Linked DNA regions of Siphonobacter curvatus. The protein of the gene in region 2 binds, or shares a complex with, the protein of the main gene of each other region. Links are inferred from orthologs where the notes say so. Each region holds a gene or a part of one and is shown on either strand. Other genes may lie near its edges.

Region 1 (3,201 bases), 1.5 Mb from region 2 along the record:
TGCTTCATCCCGTTTGTTTTCGTTCAGTAAATTGGATAACCGAGGTAATAACACGCCCACTAAAGAGCCAATGATTATTAAAAATAACTTACTGATTTTCAGTGAAGCTGCGTAAAAAGCAACCTGCATACGCGTCGAAAAGAATCCTAATAAAACGGTATCCATCAACACGTACAGACTGGTAATAATCGTAATGGAGAGGAGAACCAGTAATTGCTTGATATGCGGAACCAGCAATAGATTTTTCCATCTAAAGTTTACGTATCTTCTTGCGAAGTACATATTGATGATTGCTGTAACTACCAGACTGAATAAATTAATTCCGTAGTAGATGGACTTGTCATCCGGACTTTTAACAAACAGGAATAATAAGGCAATACAGAAAACCCGTATGGCTAGTGATCGAAAAACGATCAGTTTAAAATTCTCATTACCAGTAAATAGCCATTCGATGGTAAATACGTTACTGATCACAAAGCCAATTCCGATTTTACAGAGTGTTAAGTCCGTGTGGAGCTTGGCGACGTTGATGGCCAGCAGCCAGTAAAGCAGAGCCATCATCATCGAAATCAAGAAATGGATTGTTAATAGCTCCGAAAAGAGCTTGCTCATTTTTTCCTTGTCCTGCCTTACTTTAGCAATTTCGCGTACGCCGTAAATAGGAATGCCCAGAGCACTGAATAGCATAAAGTACTGCGTAAGATTCTCAACAAAACTTACCGATCCCATCCCTTCCGGAAGCAACACGCGGGAAGCGTACGGAAAGGTGATCAGCGGCAATAGTAACTGGCTTGCTGAGAGCAAGAAATTATAAATAAAATTCTTTCCAATTGTACGATCCATAGGCTGGGTTAGCGAATATCGAGCTGCATAAGCGAATCCTAGCACTAAAAGTACTGAAAAGTTTACAGGAATTTTTCAAAATCCCTAACCCATTTTGCTGGATTTTTCTCAAGCGTACGTAAGTATTAGTTACTAATCGTTTGCATTGGTCATAAAAAAGGCCAGTGAGTGCAATAGACAATCACTGGCCTTTAGCTGTAATAAGCTGATAGTTAGAAGGGTACGTCGCCCATATTAGTACTGAAACTACCAAATTCGCCCGGTGGAGGGCTTTGCGTCTGCTGATTGACCTTGCTACCAAACGTCTTTGCCGGAGCTTGACTCTCAAAGGATCCAATCGAGTCACTAGTTTCTACAGTATTGAAACGCGGAGCCTCGATCATTGAGAAATCGCCCCCGCCCAGATCCGCAAACTTGGTAAACTTATTAATGAATCGGAGTTGTACCGTTTCCGTCGAACCCGAACGGTTTTTACCAATGATTACTTCCCCTACGCCAGTAGTTGCCTGACCGTTCTCATCCTGCGTGATCCCGTAGTATTCGGGTCGGTAGAGGAACATAACCATATCGGCATCCTGCTCGATGGAGCCCGATTCCCGTAAATCCGAAAGCTGGGGCTTCTTTTCTCCACCCCGCGTTTCTACGGCCCGGCTCAACTGCGACAGGGCGATCACGGGTACGTTCAATTCCTTGGCCAAGTTTTTCAGAGCCCGCGAAATCGAGGCAATTTCCTGTTCACGGTTTCCGCCACCTTTGCTACTATCGCCCTGCATCAATTGAAGGTAATCGATGACGACTAGCTGAATGTCGTGTTGTTGTTTCAGACGGCGGCACTTGGCTCGCAATTCCAAAATGGAGAGAGCGGGCGTATCGTCAATAAAAATCGGAGCCGAGTTCAGTTTACCAATTCGGGCGTGCAACTGAGCCCACTCGTGATTAGCCAGACTTCCTTTCTTGATTTTTTCGCTTTCGATCTCCGCCTCCGCTGAGATCAAACGATTCACCAGCTGCACGGAAGACATCTCCAGCGAGAAAATAGCCACGGCCTGATTCCAGTCGACCGCAGCATTCCGGCAAGCGGACAGAATAAAGGCCGTTTTCCCCATGGCCGGACGAGCCGCGATAATAATTAATTCGGATTTCTGCCAACCGCCCGTTACGCGGTCCAGAGCCGTAAAGCCGGACGCTACGCCCGTTAAACCATCCTGCAGGTGTTTCTTGGCTTCGAGTTCTTCCAGAGCCTGTTTGACAACCGCATTCATGTCCGAGAAATTTTTCCGAATGTTCGATTCAGAAATACGGAACAAGTCTTGTTCGGCTTTATCAAGCAGATTGAATACGTCGGTGGTATCCTCGTAAGCCAGCTTGAGTACTTCATTGGACGAAGTAATCAAATCCCGCTTAATGGAATTCTCGGCAATTTTTCGAGCGTACGCTTCCACGTTCGCTGCCGAGCTGATCCGGCTGGTAAGCTCGGCCAGGTAGGCCGATCCCCCCGAAAATTCGAGCGTACCGTCATTCCGCAAGCGTTGCGTTACCGTTAACAAGTCAACGGGTTCGGAATTATTAAAGAGCGTGAGTACCGCCGAAAAAATCTTTTGGTGGGCTTCGCGATAAAAACTTTCCGGCTTCAGGATGTCCACGACGTTGGTCAGAGCATCCCGTTCCAGCATAACCGCTCCCAACACGGCTTCCTCCAAATCAACGGATTGCGGGGGTATCTTTCCTAAGCCCGTATCCAGCCAGCGATTACCGTTGGCAAGTCCTCCTACTGAAGTCGTTGGTTTTCTTGCAGTTATGTTTTTTCGTTTATCGTCCATACTTACAATGTTACGCAAAAAGAGGGTCTAATTTGCAGGATGGTCCTGCATTTTTTTATGCGAAATCGATAACTTCCTGATACTGAAAATTGAACGAAAGAGCGGCTTTACTGGTTTTAAAAAAATAACAAATAAGCCTGCAAATCGTTAGAAAAAAAGATTACTTTGGGCAAAGAAACGATTCACAAAACCTCTTCATAGTTTGATCGAAAAAACCATCACACTCGACGAAGTTTCCTTAGTTGATTTTTTAGGCGTCGAGAATACGAATATCCGGGAGCTCTCAGCAGCTTTCCCGATGAGTAAAATTATTTCGCGGGGTAACGAAATTACCATTCGCGGTACTTCGTCAGAAATCAATCGCATCACCGAAATTCTGGAGTCACTCCAGCAGCATTATTTACGTTACGGGAAGATTACCTCCGACAACGTAAAATCTTACCTCAATCAGACCGAGGACGAGCCAGTAACCACCGCTGCTCCAACGGACGATGACGTGTTTCTCTACGGAAACAAAGGCGTCGTTATTCGTATGAAA
Region 2 (3,706 bases):
GTATTGACGGAGCTAACGCTTACGCCATTTCACTCGAACCCGAAGGCGGTAGCGGTATACCGACCGGACAGGTGTACGTGAAAGGGAACCTGTAAGAAAAGTTTAGTGAGTTAATCCAATAAAAAGGTGACCTGATTCGTCAGGTCACCTTTTTTATTGATTGATAGTTAGCGTGAGTTTGAAACGCTCAACTCATACGCTGTATTATTTGCGTTGAAAATCATCCTGCACGCGAACAATATCATCTTCGTCTGAAGGATTAGTAGCGTCCGTATGTTGCCAGATTTCGGCGACGATACCCCAGTTATCCAGACCAATCAGTCGGTGACGCTCACCCTGTTGCAGCGTAATGACTTCGCCGGGTTCGTAGGTACGGGTTTCACCTTCTTCGTCAGTAGGGCTGGTCATCACGGCCACAGTACCCGCAACGACCCGCCAGATTTCGGCCCGCCGGAAGTGGTACTGCCAAGAAAGACGTTTTTCGGGACCTACGACCAGGATTTTAGGACTCAATTTAGCGAATCCTTCCAGATCCGTCATTTGAATCGTGGGGAAATACGTGCTAACAAATTCAGCCGTTTGAGCTTCATCAATAACGAAGAAACCACCCCAAGGACGGGTTTGGTCCTGTGTAGCAATGTTCAGCCCGTGGCTGCCCAGCTCGGTGGCAATTTTTTCGAAAAGTTCGGCCTTAGAAGTTTCAGCAGAAAAAGACAGATTCATGGTTTATTATTCGTGATTTACGGTGATTTTATCGAAAGAAGAACACGACCTCGGCCGCAAAGTACTAAAACTTTTAGGGTCCCCGCCATCGCATCAGACCAGAAATTTCTCGAAAAAGATATACCACAGGGTTCTGGCATTCTGATCCCGGGCAATTGCTGTATCTTTGACTTATGCGAATACCACAGGAAACCGTCCAGCTCATTCAGGAAACGGCCGACATTGTCGACGTCATCAACGATTACGTGACGCTTAAGAAACGCGGAGCCAACCTGATTGCCTGTTGCCCGTTTCACAATGAAAAAACGCCCTCGTTCAACGTTAATCCGGTACGGGGTATTTTCAAATGCTTCGGTTGCGGCAAAGCGGGTGATTCCGTGAAGTTTATCATGGAAATTGAAGGTATCGGTTACCCCGAAGCCTTGCGGCATCTGGCCAAAAAATACGGCATTGAACTCAAGGAAACGGAGCAGACGCCCGAAGAAATTCAGTCGCAAAACGAACGGGAAAGTCTGTACATCGCCCTCGACTACGCCAAGAAATTCTACCAGGAGCAACTCCTGCAGTCCGACGAAGGCCAGTCTATTGGTCTAAGTTATTTTCAGGAACGGGGCTTCAATCGGCAGACCATCCAGCAATTCGAGCTGGGTTACGCTCTGGAAAGCTGGGATGCCTTTACGAAAAATGCCCTTCAGCAGAAATTCCGGATTGAAGTACTGGAAAAAGCCGGTTTGTCCATTCGGCGGGATTTGGATTCTCGGCCCGACGCTCGCGTTTTTGACCGCTTTCGGGCTCGGGTAATCTTTCCGATTCATAACGTTTCCGGCAAAGTGATTGCCTTTGGGGCCCGGATTCTGAAAGCCGATAAAAACCAGCCGAAGTACCTTAACTCGCCGGAAACGGAAGTCTATCACAAGTCGAACGTTCTATACGGAATCTATCAGGCGAAAAATGCGATTCGTAACGAAGACGTCGCTTATCTGGTGGAAGGCTATACGGACGTAATTTCTTTGCACCAGTCGGGAATTACGAACGTGGTGGCTTCGTCGGGTACAGCTTTGACGGTCGAACAGATTCGACTGATTGGTCGCTTTTCACAGAACATTACGGTGCTGTACGACGGCGACGCGGCGGGGATCAAGGCCTCTTTACGCGGGCTGGATCTGATTCTGGAAGAAGGACTGAACGTGAAGCTTTGTACCTTTCCCGAAGGCGAAGATCCCGATAGTTACGTCCGCAAAATCGGCGGCGAAGCCTTCCGGCAGTACATCAAAACGCAGGCGGTCGACTTCATCCGTTTTAAAGCCGAAGTACTGTTGCAGGACGCGGGGAATGATCCCTTCCGCAAGGCGGGTGTGATTAAGGAAATGGTCGAGAGCATTTCCAAAATTCCGGATGCCATTACGCGGCAGGTGTTCTTTCAGCAGACGGCCCGGCTAATGGATTTGCCCGAAGAAACGCTGGTGGCTGAAGCCAACAAACGCGTACGCGAGCGAATCAAGAACGATACCAAAGTCCGCGAAAAACAGGAACGAAAGTCCGAACCACCGCTGGACTTGCCACCAGGGGTAGGGGCTTTTTCGCCGGACGATGAGCCGGATTTTGCGGAGTTAATGGCGGCTGAACAAGGTCAGTCCGCCCCCGTTCCCGTATCCAAGCCGAAGCGTACGCCACTTTCGTACCAGGAAGAAGCCTTTTGCCGATTGCTGATTTTGTACGGAACGACGGTGATCGAAACGGAAACTCGGGAAGACGGACCGCACGACATTACGCTGATGGAGTACATGGTCAGTCAGACGTATGACCTGGATTTCCAGACGCCTCTGTACCAGCTATTCATGGATATTTTTCGGGCGGCAACCCAGCAGGAAGCTTATCCGGATACCAATTTCTTCCTGAGCCATTCCGATGCGATTATTCAGGAAGCCAGTATTGACTTTGTGTCGGAACGGCATCCGCTCAGCGAAAACTGGGAAAAAATGCACGAAATCTACATTCCGCACGAACGCGATCAACTGGATAAAGTCGCTCACCGGTGTGTCCTTCGATTAAAAAAATCATTCAATGACCAGCGGATGCACGACATTAAACAACGGTTGACGGAAGTGACGCAGGCCAACGAGCAGGAAGAATTACTGATGCAATTCATGAAAATGAAACGGATTGACCAGGCTCTGGCGAAAGAACTGGGAATTGTAGTAACAGGCTATTGATACCGTAGCCTAAGTACTGCGGAACGTTTTTCAGAAGCCAAAGGAATTCGGCGTAGCTTGGGGACTTTACGACCAGGCTATGAAAAATCAAGTACTGAATCAGCTTGCTCATCTGCAACGTAGGCAAACCATACTCTATGGATGCAGCCTAGGGGTTACGGCTCTGAATGGAACCGCAGTACTGTCGCAGGTAAAATTTCCCGCAATGCTGACTACTGATTTGATGCTAAATGCCAGTATGTTACTGTGGACGGGGTACGGAATCTATAGTTTGTATTATTCTCGAAAACTGGCTCTGGGAGTGACTATACTGGGACTGATTGCTCTCTGGATTAGCAATCATTGGGAAAAGCAGCTTATACCGATTAGTTGGGCAGTCGTGGGTGTATTTACTGGTAGCATTATCCAGCTAAGTATGGTTCGAAAGATAGGAGCCTTAATAAGCAGTCCACTTACATTAATACGACTGATTTTTAATCGAATAGGGGTAGAAGAATAAGTTATAGATTGGGTTTTATTAAGAGCTGTTCTAGAAAAGTCTGAGCAACGACTGTCCAAAAGGGCGGTCGTTTGCGTTTGAAGTGTACTTTTGTAGATAGAGTAGATCGACTGTTTACATATTCCGGAACTCGTCCCAGGGGGAAGGAGTTTACTTGGTAGTAGATAAAAAAATCAGTACATGCAGGATCAGAGCTACTGGGGAACCATTAAACGCGGCATACAATCCAGCCTGAAAGGACTTCAAATTTCCCTGCGACATTTGAAAGATT

What was found. The genes of interacting proteins can lie anywhere in the genome.
Region 1: the proteins of dnaG (region 2) and dnaB are in contact, whole or in part, in a crystal structure (PDB 2R6A), measured with the Geobacillus stearothermophilus proteins. The link is inferred for Siphonobacter curvatus from one-to-one orthologs. Residues at the interface, in WP_049624496.1 of Geobacillus stearothermophilus: Lys456, Leu457, Leu458, Pro459, Ala460, Asn463, Ala464, Leu467, Leu535, Leu536, Ile537, Ala538, Gln544, Glu545, Asp548, Tyr549, His552; in WP_033016901.1 of Geobacillus stearothermophilus: Ser13, Glu15, Ala16, Gln18, Glu91, Leu92, Asp94, Ala95, Val96, Pro97, Thr98, Ala99, Ala100, Asn101, Tyr104, Tyr105, Ile108.

What each region holds. Positions count from the first base shown.
Region 1 is NZ_PTRA01000001.1:2,273,830-2,277,030, forward strand. What follows is about bases 360-3,201. They hold dnaB (replicative DNA helicase), read right to left. Parts: upstream 2,664-3,201; coding sequence 1,056-2,663; downstream 360-1,055. Other genes in these bases: C5O19_RS09395 (flippase), read right to left, coding at 360-843; C5O19_RS09405 (PhoH family protein), read left to right, coding at 2,866-3,201. Also shown: more of C5O19_RS09395, read right to left, coding at 1-359. UniProt on the Escherichia coli protein: The main replicative DNA helicase, it participates in initiation and elongation during chromosome replication. Travels ahead of the DNA replisome, separating dsDNA into templates for DNA synthesis.
Region 2 is NZ_PTRA01000001.1:771,766-775,471, forward strand. What follows is about bases 429-3,416. They hold dnaG (DNA primase), read left to right. Parts: upstream 429-896; coding sequence 897-2,936; downstream 2,937-3,416. Other genes in these bases: C5O19_RS03155 (cupin domain-containing protein), read right to left, coding at 429-723; C5O19_RS03165 (hypothetical protein), read left to right, coding at 3,016-3,416. Also shown: C5O19_RS03150 (anti-sigma factor), read left to right, coding at 1-95; more of C5O19_RS03155, read right to left, coding at 205-428; more of C5O19_RS03165, read left to right, coding at 3,417-3,435; C5O19_RS03170 (4Fe-4S dicluster domain-containing protein), read left to right, coding at 3,616-3,706. UniProt on the Escherichia coli protein: RNA polymerase that catalyzes the synthesis of short RNA molecules used as primers for DNA polymerase during DNA replication.